2 regions of the Undibacterium sp. 14-3-2 genome follow, and region 1 is predicted to be linked to the other one. Evidence: predicted binding sites of a transcription regulator. Region 1 holds the regulator's gene; the other holds the start of a gene.

Region 1 (6,491 bases):
AGGTTCTGGAGGATGAGCATTACGGTTTAGATAAGGTTAAAGAGCGCATTCTCGAGTATCTTGCTGTTCAGCAACGCGTAGATAAGTTAAAAGCTCCGATTCTGTGTCTGGTTGGACCTCCGGGTGTAGGTAAAACGTCTCTCGGTCAGTCGATTGCCCGGGCAACAAATCGCAAGTTCGTTCGCATGGCGCTTGGTGGTGTGCGTGACGAGGCAGAGATTCGTGGACATCGTCGCACTTACATAGGCTCTATGCCTGGAAAAATTTTGCAGAGCCTGGCCAAGGTCGGTGTTCGCAACCCTCTTTTTTTGTTGGATGAAGTCGATAAAATGGGGGCGGATTTCCGTGGCGATCCTTCGTCCGCATTGCTGGAGGTGCTTGATCCTGAACAAAATCATACGTTCTCGGATCACTACATTGAAGTCGATTTTGATCTGTCTGACGTGATGTTTGTCGCGACATCTAATTCGTACAATATTCCGCCTGCTTTACTGGATAGGATGGAAGTGATTCGTCTTTCTGGTTACACAGAGGATGAAAAAACCAGCATTGCTCAGCGTTATTTGTTGCAAAAGCAAATTAAAAATAACGGCCTGAAAGAAACTGAAATCACGGTCGCAGAAAGTGCGATCAGAGACATTATTCGCTATTACACAAGGGAAGCTGGCGTTCGTTCGCTGGAGCGCGAAATTTCCAAGATATGTCGTAAAGTCGTCAAAATGCTTTTGCTGAAGAAGAGTGAGAAAAAAGCGACGATTACCTCCAAAAATCTGGATAAATATTTGGGTGTACGCCGTTACGATTTTGGCGTTGCGGTCAAGGATAATCAAATTGGTCAGGTAGTTGGTCTTGCATGGACGGAAGTTGGCGGCGATCTTTTGACTATCGAGGCTGTTTCTATGCCCGGCAAAGGCGGTGTTATCCGCACTGGGACCTTAGGAGATGTCATGAAGGAGTCGATCGAAGCTGCCCGCACGGTTGTGCGTAGCCGGGCTCAGCGCTTGGGCATTAAGGCTGATGTCTTTGAGAAGAGTGATATTCACATTCACGTACCTGAAGGGGCGACACCTAAAGACGGTCCTTCTGCTGGTATTGCAATGACGACTGCTTTGGTATCTGTGTTCACCGGGATTCCTGTGCGGGCAGATGTTGCGATGACAGGTGAGATCACTTTGCGCGGCGAGGTATTGCCAATTGGTGGTTTGAAAGAGAAGTTGCTGGCAGCGCATCGCGGCGGAATTAAAACTGTTTTAATTCCGGAGGAGAACGCAAAGGATCTGGCTGAAATCCCGGACAATGTAAAAAATAAACTGGAAATTATCCCGGTGCGTTGGATAGACAAGGTATTGGAAATCGCTTTGGAGCGTCAGCCGCAGCCTTTGGTTGATGCGGAAATTCCCGTTGCTGCTGGATCAAGTGAGCCTTCTGCTGATCTTGCTGTCGTGAAGCATTAATGTTGTATGGATAAAAAAACGCCCGAATTTTCGGGCGTTTTTTTTATTTAGATTTTATCTAAGCGTCATTGATAGCAATATATTTTCGTTTGATTTTCTTAGTATCAGATCCAATTTCGCATCAGCCCGACAGCCAGTCCTTCCAGTGAGAAATTTTCCTCGTTTTCATTTACTTTGATAATTGAGTAGTCAGGATTCTCAGGAATTAATTCAACAGAATTTCCGGTTTTTTTATAGCGCTTGACAGTCACATCATCGCCAAGCCTGGCAACAATAATTTGCCCATTTCTTGCAGTATCAGTCTTCTTTACTGCTAACAGATCGCCATCGAGTATGCCTGCGTCACGCATAGACATGCCGCGAACCTTGAGAAGAAAATCTGGCTTGGCAGAAAATAGTGCAGGGTCTACTTGGTAGCTGGTTTCAATGTGTTCTGATGCGAGTATTGGCGATCCGGCCGCAACTCGCCCGATTAGTGGCAGGTTTATCTGAGAAAAAACAGATTGTGATGACGCCAGTTGTTGACCTGTGATGTGACTTGATAATTCTGACTCCAGCAGGCGTATGCCGCGCGATGTTCCGGGCGCTATTTCAATCACGCCCTTTCTTGCGAGTGCCTGCAGGTGCTCTTCCGCTGCGTTGGTGGAGCGAAAGCCCAGCTCAGCCGCTATTTCAGCGCGGGTCGGCGGGAAGCCTGTATTTTGAATGGCATCTTTGATTAAATTCAGGATCTGCTCTTGTCGGGCTGTCAGCTTAAGCATTTTGTGTGAACGTAGATCATTACGCTGTATATAAAAACAGTCTGTATTTTTATACAGTGCGCTCTGAAGTGCAAGGAAATTTTGTGGCTATGTGCAATCTAATACCATCGGATTAGCTCTGTACTGAATTGATTGAATAAAACGGAAAAGTGCGTTATGATCGTCGGCTTTCCTCTTCCTGCACTCGTCTTGACGCCGAGGCAGGCTATTTTTATTGTCCACAAGGAGAATATATGCGTCATTATGAAATCGTATTTATTGTACATCCCGATCAAAGCGAGCAAGTTCCTGCAATGATCGAACGTTACAAAGCTAGCGTTGTTGCACGTGGTGGTCAGGTTCACCGCGTTGAAGACTGGGGCCGTCGTCAATTGGCTTACATGATTCAAAAATTGGCTAAAGCACATTATGTTTGCATGAACATTGAGTGCGATGCAGAAACATTGCTTGAGCTGGAAACAGCATTCAAATTCAATGATGCCGTTCTGCGTCACCTGACAGTCAAAATGAAAAAAGCTGAAACAGCACCATCTCCAATGATGAAAGCTGTTCAAAAAGAAGACGCGGCTAAAGCACAGCGCGTTGAAGCACCAGCTGCTTAATTCATTTGATTTGAAAAAGGTCGTATAAAAAACAGTGAATCAACTGACAGTGATGGCTCGTATCATAGAGAAATCAGCGATACGTTACACGCCAGCTGGGATACCAATAGCATCAGCAATATTGATGCACAGTTCGCAGCAGGTGGAAGCCGGAACGGGGCGATTGGTTGAATTTGAAATTTCCGCACAAGCTGCAGGTGAAATTTCAGGAAAATTCTCCGAACTGCCTTTAGATGTTGAGATTGCATTCACGGGTTTTTTAGCACGCAAAAATCGCAACAGCAAAAGTCTGGTATTTCATATCAATGAAATACGGGCAAATTTACTAGATTAGGAGCCACAAATGGCATTCGGTAAAAAATTTGATAAAAGCAAATTGAAGCAAAAGCGTCAACAACAAAACCCTTTGTTCAAACGCAAAAAATTCTGCCGCTTCACAGCAGCACATGTAGAAAAAGTTGATTACAAAGATATCGACACATTGAAAGATTTCGTGCAAGAAAACGGCAAAATTATGCCTGCACGTCTGACTGGTACTAAAGCACTGTACCAACGTCAAGTTGATACAGCGATCAAGCGCGCACGCTACTTAGCGTTGTTGCCTTACACTGATCTGCACACAGCGTAATTGACGACAGGTATTAGGAGAAAAATATGCAAGTTATTCTGATGGATAAAGTCGTTAATCTCGGCAATCTTGGTGATGTAGTTCGTGTTAAAGATGGTTATGCACGTAACTTTTTGATTCCACAACGCATGGCTCGCCGTGCGACTGCAGCCGCAATCGCTGAATTTGAAGCGAAACGTGCTGAGCTGGAAAAAGCAGCAGCAGCAAAATTGGCTGTAGCTCAGGCTCAAGGCGAGAAACTGGAAGGTTCTACAGTTCAGATTTCACAAAAATCTGGTGTTGATGGTCGTTTGTTCGGCTCAGTAACTAATTTTGACATCGCTGAAGCGTTGGCTAAAGTTGGTTTCACTGTTGAAAAAGCACAAGTTCGTCTGCCACAAGGTCCGTTGAAAACGGCAGGTGATCACGCTGTTTCCGTTGCACTGCATACTGACGTTGTAGTTAACGTGAATGTATCAGTTGTTGGTGAACACGCATAATTAGCTGTCAGCTAGATATAAAAAAAGCCGGGGTTTCCCCGGCTTTTTTTATGGTAAGCGTAAAATTATATAAACAATTTTGTTTATTGATGTTTATTGTTCACACCGTACTTTGTCGCCTTTAGTCGTTATTTGTAATTTGATTTAGCAGGTATAATGCGCGCCATGAAAGCCGCTACTGATCCACAACTTGATGCGATTCGCGTCCCCCCCCATTCCATTGAGGCAGAGCAATCTGTCCTTGGTGGCCTCTTGCTCGATAACGCCGCTTGGGATCGTATTGCCGACTTTATCGGCGAGGAAGATTTTTATCGTTATGATCACAGAATTATTTTTCAGTGCATTGTAAAACTGATTAATTCTTCAAGGCCAGCAGACGTCATTACTGTTTACGAGGCCTTGAATGGCATGGGAAAGGCCGAAGACGCAGGTGGTTTGACTTACCTGAATGCGCTGGCGCAAAACACACCTTCGGCTGCAAATATTCGCCGCTACGCTGAAATTGTCCGCGATCGTGGTGTGTTGCGCAAACTGATCACGGTTTCAGATGAAATTGCTGGCAGTGCTTTCAACCCTCAGGGTAAAGAAGTCAAGCAAATGCTGGATGAGGCAGAGTCCAAAATTTTTGCGATTGCTGAAGAGGGGGCGCGCGGAGCGCAGGGTTTTCAGGCAATTCAGCCTTTGTTGACGCAGGTTGTAGAACGTATCGATGAGTTATACAACCGTGATAACCAGAACGATATCACCGGTGTTCCAACTGGATTCGTTGATCTGGATAAGATGACTTCTGGTTTGCAGCCAGGCGATCTGATTATCGTTGCTGGTCGTCCATCTATGGGTAAAACGGCGTTTTCACTCAATATCGGCGAAAACGTCGCAATTGACAGCGGCCTGCCGGTGGCGGTGTTTTCAATGGAGATGGGCGGCGCACAGTTAGCGATGCGTATGCTTGGTTCTGTTGGGCGACTGGATCAGAGCCGTTTGCGCGTTGGTAAGTTGAGCGACGAAGATTGGCCTCGGTTGACGCATGCCATTCAAAAAATGAATGACGCGCAGTTATACATAGATGAAACTCCGGCGCTGAGTTCTATCGAATTGCGTGCGCGTTCGCGACGTTTGGCCCGTCAGTGTGGCAAGCTTGGTTTGATTATCGTCGATTACCTGCAGTTGATGTCGGCGAATTCTGCGGGTGAAAACAGGGCAACCGAAATTTCAGAGATTTCACGAAATCTTAAAGGCCTCGCAAAAGAGTTAAATTGTCCGGTCATTGCACTTTCTCAGTTAAATCGTTCGCTGGAGCAGCGCCCGAATAAGCGGCCTGTGATGTCAGATTTGCGTGAGTCGGGAGCGATTGAACAGGATGCCGACGTGATTATGTTTATTTACCGGGATCAGGTTTACAACCCAGACTCTCCCGATAAAGGTACTGCCGAAATTATTATCGGTAAGCAGCGTAACGGTCCAATTGGCAGCGTGCGACTGACTTTCCTTGGTGAATATACCAAGTTTGATAATTACGTCGGTTCGTTGTCGGTGTATGGCGATAATGAGTAATGCAGAATAATTTTTACCCAGTGAGTACATTTCACTAAATGTCTTTCTTCAGTTTGTCAGGTGTAATTAGCTTGTGCCCTGACAAAAATATTCCAATTTGTTTCAAATTTCAGTGAGAAAAAAATGTTTGGACGCCTGATGCCTACGGAAGGCAAATTCTTTGAATTATTTAATCAGCATGCAGATCTGTGTGTTAAAGGATCAAAAGAAATGCTTGCCTTGATGACCAATTTTGATGATCTTGAAAGCAGGGTGCATGCGATCGAGAGCATCGAAAAGCAAGCAGATACAGTGACTCACAATACAATAGAGTTGCTGCATAAAACGTTTATTACGCCACTTGACCGCGATGATATTCATAAGCTGATTACGCGTATGGATGACATACTTGATTTGCAGGAAGACGCTGCGCAGACCATTTCGCTCTACGATATCCGTGAAATTACACCTGAAGCAAAGCGACTGGCTGAGTTGTGCCTGGCCTGTGCGGAAAAGGTTAAAGCGGCCGTTGCCTTGTTGCATAACATGAATAATTCACGCGAGATTCTGACGATTTGTGAAGAGATTGATCGTCTGGAATCGGATGCTGATCACGTAATGCGTGCTGCGATGTCGAAGCTGTTCCGCGATGAGCCGGATGTTCGCAATCTGATTAAATTGAAAGCAATTTACGAAATTCTGGAAACTGTTACCGATCGTTGTGAAGATGTCGCGAATATTATCGAAGGCATCATCGTCGAAAACGCTTAACAGTAGATATTGATCCGGCCAGTATTCTGAGCCGGATCTGTCTACTTCACTCTCTCAAATGAATAACCTGGCTCCCGGAGAATCGGGAGCTGTATAAAGCAGAGTAAATTTCATGCAGACTTTACAAATCAGCATTTATGTCGTCGCAGCTTTGGTTGTGCTGGCATTGCTATTTGATTTTATGAACGGCTTTCACGACGCAGCCAATGCGATTGCGACCGTTGTTTCTACCGGAGTATTAAAGCCTCAGCAGGCGGTGGCGA
Region 2 (6,491 bases), on a different contig from region 1:
CAGAGCACTTTGTAAAGCAGACCGGTATCCGCTGAGGTATTTTCTGGCGTTTCAGCAGTATTCATATTGCTGCATAGCAGACGTGTCTGAGCACATAAACTTAAAAACATATAACGGAGTCAACATGAGACAATTTTTAAAAAGTATTCTTTTCGCCTGTTCCCTGTCATTGCTTGCCCACGGAGCGGCTGTTGCCGCAGATCGTGCGACAGCACAGGAAGCAACAGAAATGATCAAAAAAGTCATCGCTTTTTATAAAGCCAATGGTCCTGAAAAAACCTATGCTGCGGTGAACGATCCTAAGGGGCAGTTCATCTACAAAGATCTTTATGTTTTTGCAGGCTCGGTGAAACCAGGTGGCGTGACTTTGGCGCATGGCGGCAATCCTAAATTATTAGGTAAGCCGCTGGGAGAATTGCGTGATGGCGATGGTGTTTTCTTTGTTAAAAAAATCAATGATGTCGCCGCCAGTAAAGAAGGTAAGGGCTGGGTTGATTACAGATGGCCAAATCCTGTGACCAAAGCATTGGAACAAAAAAGTACTTATGTTGAGCGCGTCGATGACGTGTACTTTGCCTGTGGAATTTATAAATAATTCTGAGGTTTTCTCTTTTTTTGTAATTCGTAATACTGCGCTTGTACCTCTTTTTTTTCAGATTGGCCGTCAATTTTGCGATGCATCAACGCGGCCAGTCTGATGCATCAAATTCTTTTCAACACTTCCAAATTGTTTAGCTACTTTTGGGAACAGAAACGCTTCTGAATAGTCTGCGCTGTTTCTGTTGCCGGGTACTGGCAGCCTTGCATTTCACTCTCAGTCTGAAACTGAACTTCCTCACACAGCTTTATTGTTAATTTGATTTTTCCCAATGGAGTGAGTTTTGACTTCTCGTTATCCGTTACGCTAGTTGTATGAAATAAAAGTGTCATTGTTTCGTATGGCTTGTCGTAAAAATACACAGGAAGAACAGACGTTTGTTTGATGTTTGCACGTATTAGTTTTTTATAGCGATATCAAGGCGTAATATGAGCAATGACAGTATGCCTGTTGCCGTTGTGATCTGCTCAGTCATCAGCTTTTGTAACCAGTTTCGCTCTGCTCAGTTAACTTGTGAGGATAAGATGAAAATTAAAGATCTGCCTATCGGTACGCGACTCGGTTTTGGTTTTGGGATAGTACTTTTATTGGCAACCATATCTTCATGCATAGGTCTTTGGCGACTGAACGAGGTGGCGAGTAGTACGAGGGCGATGATGCAGGAGCCTTTAAAAAAAGAGCGCTTAACAGAGGAGTGGTACAGGGTGACGGTTGCGGGCTTAAAGCGTACTTTGGCGGTTGTTAAAAGTTCTGATGAATCATTAGGCGATTTTTTTTCTGCGGACGTTAAGACGTCAACCACACGAAATAATGAAATTCAAAAATACCTGGAAAGTAACGTCGATACGCCTGACGAAAAACAACTTCTGGAAAATATCGTTGTTGTACGTAAGTCCTACGTCATCACCAGAGACCAGATTTTAAAGGCCAAAAAAGAAGGCCAGACAGAGGAGATGAATAAACTGTTTGAAAAATTCATACCAATGTCTGACGCATTTCAAAAAGCCTTACTCGATTATCTTAATTTTCAGAAGGAAGAGGTGGATCATCTCAGTAAGGAAGTCGATGCCATTGCGGCTAGCAGCCGCATTCTTATTACGACTCTGATCGTCTTGTTTTTGCTGATAGGTAGTTTTTGTGCATGGTATCTGACCATAGGTATCACCCGGCCATTAAATTCAGCAGTAGTGCTTGCACGCCGTGTGGCAGATGGTGATCTGACGAGTGATATTCGTATTGATTCCAGCGATGAGACAGGTCAGTTGGTGATGGCATTAAAAGATATGAACGAAGGTTTGCGGAAAATTGTGGCCGAGGTTCGAGATAGCACGGATACCATCGTCACTGCTTCTACCGAAATTGCCAGCGGGAATATGGATCTGTCCTCCAGAACAGAATCCCAGGCGGGATCACTTGAGGAAACCGCATCGTCAATGGAGGAGCTGACCAGCACGATGCAGCAGAATTCGCAGAACGCACATGACGCAAATCAACTCGTACATGCAGCGGCAGATGCAGCGATTCAGGGGGGTACGGTTGTCTCGCAAGTCGTTGGCACGATGGGCGATATCAGCACATCATCGAAAAAAATTGTCGATATTATTGCGGTCATTGATGGCATTGCTTTTCAAACGAATATCCTTGCACTCAATGCGGCTGTGGAGGCTGCGCGGGCGGGTGAGCAAGGGCGAGGATTTGCTGTAGTAGCGTCGGAAGTCCGTAATCTGGCGCAGCGTTCCGCCAGCGCGGCGAAGGAAATCAAACAACTGATAGATGACTCGGTTGATAAAGTGAATCAGGGAACGAAACTGGTTGATCAGGCCGGAGCAATGATGACAGAAATTGTCGACCGCGTTAAGCATGTTACCGGCATCATGAGTGAAATCAACAACGCCAGCAAAGAACAATCGGCAGGTATCCAGCAAGTGAATCAAGCCATCATTCAAATGGACAACACGACGCAGCAAAATGCCGCACTTGTAGAGCAGGCCGCAGCTGCAGCGCAAAGCTTACAAGAACAGGCCGCGAATTTGTCCAACGTAGTCAGCGTCTTCCGGCTAAATCAGGGAGATCATCAGCAAACCATGAAAAGAGCTGCAAAAAATGCTGCTGCCGGCACGCATCCGCATCCGCATCCGCATACTACATATCTGAGCGGGCAATGACATATTGGACAGCGGGTATCGGTGCTGGTCAATGATATGTACATAAAATAAAAATCCCGCTTGCATAAATCACTGTTTTTTTATACAGTGCTGTCAAGCGCAGTTAATATTAATTGCGGTTTGACTTTCCACCCGCTGCTTATTGAATGAAAGAATGTATGGACGATAAGAAACCTGAAAACAGCTCAGAAAAGAGCAAGGCGCTCGCCGCAGCATTGGCGCAAATCGAGAAGCAATTTGGTAAGGGATCGGTCATGCGTATGGCTGATGGCGCTGTGGTGGAAGAAGTGCAGGTTGTTTCCACTGGTTCGCTCGGTCTGGATATCGCCTTAGGTGTTGGTGGCCTGCCACGCGGGCGTGTAGTTGAAATTTATGGCCCGGAATCTTCAGGTAAAACCACTTTGACTCTGCAAGCGATCGCTGAGATGCAAAAGATTGGCGGTACTTGCGCATTTATTGATGCTGAGCATGCATTAGACGTAGGTTACGCTCAGAAACTGGGTGTGAATTTAAATGATCTGCTGATTTCTCAGCCGGACACAGGTGAGCAAGCGCTGGAAATCACGGATGCGCTGGTTCGTTCTGGGAGTGTCGATCTGGTCGTAATTGACTCAGTTGCGGCATTGACACCACGTGCTGAAATCGAAGGCGACATGGGTGATTCTTTGCCAGGCTTGCAGGCTCGTTTAATGTCCCAAGCTTTACGTAAGCTTACCGGTAGTATTAAACGGACGAATACGCTGGTGATTTTCATTAATCAGATTCGTATGAAAATTGGCGTTATGTTTGGCAGCCCGGAAACGACGACTGGTGGCAATGCCTTGAAGTTTTACGCTTCCGTAAGGCTGGATATCCGCCGTACCGGTTCTATTAAGGCTGGCGATGAAGTGATCGGTAATGAAACTAAAGTCAAAGTTGTCAAAAATAAGGTTGCGCCGCCATTCAAAGAAGCACATTTTGATATTTTGTATGGAGAAGGAACGTCTCGTGAAGGAGAAATTCTTGATTTGGGTGCGGATGCTAAAATCATTGAAAAAGCCGGTGCGTGGTACAGCTACAATGGCGAGCGCATTGGTCAAGGCAAAGATAATGCCCGTAATTTCCTGAAAGAACGTCCGCAGCTTGCGCATGAGATCGAAAATAAGGTACGTGAACATCTTGGCGTACCTTTGTTGCCTGCGATCAGCTCTGACGCAGTTTAACGATACTTACCGGTAATCGATTCAGGATAGAACAACAGCCGATAAGCCCTCTTTTAATGGGTTTATCGGCTTTTTTAATCGTGATGAAACAAAAATTAAGTCTTAAAGGCAGGGCACTCAGGTATTTATCTATGCGTGAGCACAGTCGCGCCGAATTATTCAGAAAATTATCTTCACACGCAGAAGATGGGGATGATGTCGATGCCATTCTTGACTGGCTTGAAGAAAATAATTTTCTATCTACAGAAAGATTTTCAGATTCGTTGGTCAACAGACGTTCGGGGCGTTTTGGGAATCATCGTATTCTGGCGGAGTTGCAAAGTCACAACGTAGATGCCATAGAAATGGATCGGATTAAATCCGAATTAGCAGAGTCAGAGACATCCAGAGCAGTTGAGGTATTGCTCCGCAAATTTCCCCACCCGCCGTTGAATCAAAATGAACGCCTCAAGCAAAGTAGGTTTTTACAACAAAGAGGTTTTTCCGGTAAGTCCATACAACTTGCCCTGAAGACGGGACGTTCAGCCAATGATTAGCAAAAGTAAATCACGGTTTCGTCATGCAAAAAAAAATGATGCGAGATACGAGTTGCTTAATTAGCTGTGCTAGAATCCGCAGGTTTTTTGCAGCGCCGCAGGAGCGGCTGCTACCGTAGAAGCTGCGGTAGCGACACGCAATTGTGGCTAATTTAAAGTAAGCCGCTTAAAAGGCATGATGTCCTTATCTACTCCCAATATACAACGCACGTTGAAGCATACGCGTGCGATCAGCATATCCGCGTTCGCCCGGGACGATGGATTATGGGATCTTGACGCGCGTATCACTGATCATAAGACCCGTGATATTACGCTTGCGTCCGGCGTCCGGCCGGAGGGTATGGCTTTGCACGATCTTCAATTACGTGTAACGATTGACCTGCAATTGACCATTGTCAATGCGCAGGCGCTGTCAGCGGCAGTTCCTTATCCTGGTTATTGTGAAGTGATAGAAGCTGACTATAAAAAGCTTATTGGACTCAATCTGATGCAGCAATTTCGTCAGGGAGTCAAAGAGCGCTTGTCAGGTGTTAATGGCTGCTCTCATTTAACGGAACTTGCTTTAGTACTTCCAACCGCTGCGATCCAGGCTTTTGCCGGCGATGTTATTGACACTCGCGATGGCGCCAGTAGCTCAACCGAATCTCAACAACCTTTTCAGCTTGACCGTTGCCACGCTTTGCGTTTGGATGGTCCGGCTGTCGTTCAGTATTACCCGCGTTGGGCGAAATCTGTGCCTAACGCAAAATCACCCAGCTAGTTTGTTTTTTAATTATTTATACCTCAGTGTCTGAAGGGAAGTCGTATGAAAATTCATGAGTATCAGGGTAAAGAAATCCTCCGTAAATTCGGAGTGACCGTACCACGCGGTATCCCATGCATGTCTGTTGAAGAAGCCGTTAAAGCGGCTGAAACTCTGGGCGGGCCAGTCTGGGTAGTCAAGGCGCAAATCCACGCGGGTGGCCGCGGTAAAGGTGGTGGCGTGAAAGTCGCAAAATCTCTGGAGCAAGTGCGTGAATACGCTGATGCGATCATGGGTATGCAACTGGTGACACATCAGACTGGCCCTGAAGGTCAAAAAGTTCGTCGCTTGTTGATCGAAGAAGGTGCCGATATCGCGAAAGAACTGTACGTCAGTATGGTGACTGACCGTATCAGCCAACGCGTTGTATTGATGGCATCGTCTGAAGGCGGTATGGACATCGAAGAAGTTGCAGAGAAACATCCAGAGTTGATTCACTCTATCGCTATCGATCCAACTAACGGTCTGCAAGATGCTGAAGCCGATGACATCTCCCGCAAAATCGGCGTGCCAGAAGGCTCTATCGCTGACGCGCGTGTACAGTTAAAAGGCTTGTACAAAGCTTTCATGGAAACTGATTGCTCCCTGGCTGAAATCAATCCTTTGATCCTGACTGGCTCAGGCAAAGTTATCGCTCTCGATGCGAAATTTAACTTTGACGCGAACTCTTTGTTCCGCCAACCTGAAATCGTTGCTTACCGCGATCTGGATGAAGAAGATCCAGCGGAAATCGAAGCGTCTAAATTTGACTTGGCTTATATCTCACTCGACGGCAATATCGGTTGCTTGGTCAACGGTGCAGGTCTGGCGATGGCAACAATGGATACCATCAAATTGTTCGGCGGTGAGCCAGCTAATTTCCTCGACGTAGGTGGTGGCGCGACAGCAGAAAAAGTCACTGAAGCCTTCAAGATCATGTTGAAAAACCCAGGTTTGAAAGCGATCCTGGTCAACATCTTCGGCGGCATTATGCGTTGTGACGTGATTGCAGAAGGCGTGATTACCGCGTCTAAAGCAGTGTCATTGCAAGTGCCTTTGGTTGTACGCATGAAAGGTACAAACGAAGATATCGGTAAGAAGATGTTGGCTGACTCTGGTCTGCCTATCATTTCTGCAGACACGATGGAAGAAGCAGCGCAGAAGGTTGTTGCCGCTGCTGCTCAAGCTTAATTATCGCAAGGAATCACT

Evidence for each region. The regulator LexA, encoded in region 1, represses DNA repair genes until DNA is damaged. The targets are predictions, from matches to a motif close to ACTGTATNNNNATACAGT.
Region 2: recA (recombinase RecA) is a predicted target of LexA. The motif match lies at 2,835-2,852, and genes of this name have one in related genera.

The regions. Positions count from the first base shown of each region.
Region 1 is NZ_JAENGS010000007.1:130,811-137,301, forward strand. Features, by position in the region: gene lon (endopeptidase La) at 1-1,454, shown strand, start outside; gene lexA (transcriptional repressor LexA) at 1,559-2,215, opposite strand; gene rpsF (30S ribosomal protein S6) at 2,449-2,817, shown strand; gene priB (primosomal replication protein N) at 2,870-3,151, shown strand; gene rpsR (30S ribosomal protein S18) at 3,161-3,445, shown strand; gene rplI (50S ribosomal protein L9) at 3,472-3,924, shown strand; gene Undi14_RS15575 (replicative DNA helicase) at 4,090-5,478, shown strand; gene Undi14_RS15580 (DUF47 domain-containing protein) at 5,602-6,228, shown strand; gene Undi14_RS15585 (inorganic phosphate transporter) at 6,341-6,491, shown strand, end outside.
Region 2 is NZ_JAENGS010000001.1:955,136-961,626, forward strand. Features, by position in the region: gene Undi14_RS04285 (cache domain-containing protein) at 125-595, shown strand; gene Undi14_RS04290 (methyl-accepting chemotaxis protein) at 1,123-2,763, shown strand; gene recA (recombinase RecA) at 2,922-3,965, shown strand; gene recX (recombination regulator RecX) at 4,049-4,501, shown strand; gene Undi14_RS04305 (DUF2889 domain-containing protein) at 4,680-5,261, shown strand; gene sucC (ADP-forming succinate--CoA ligase subunit beta) at 5,292-6,473, shown strand.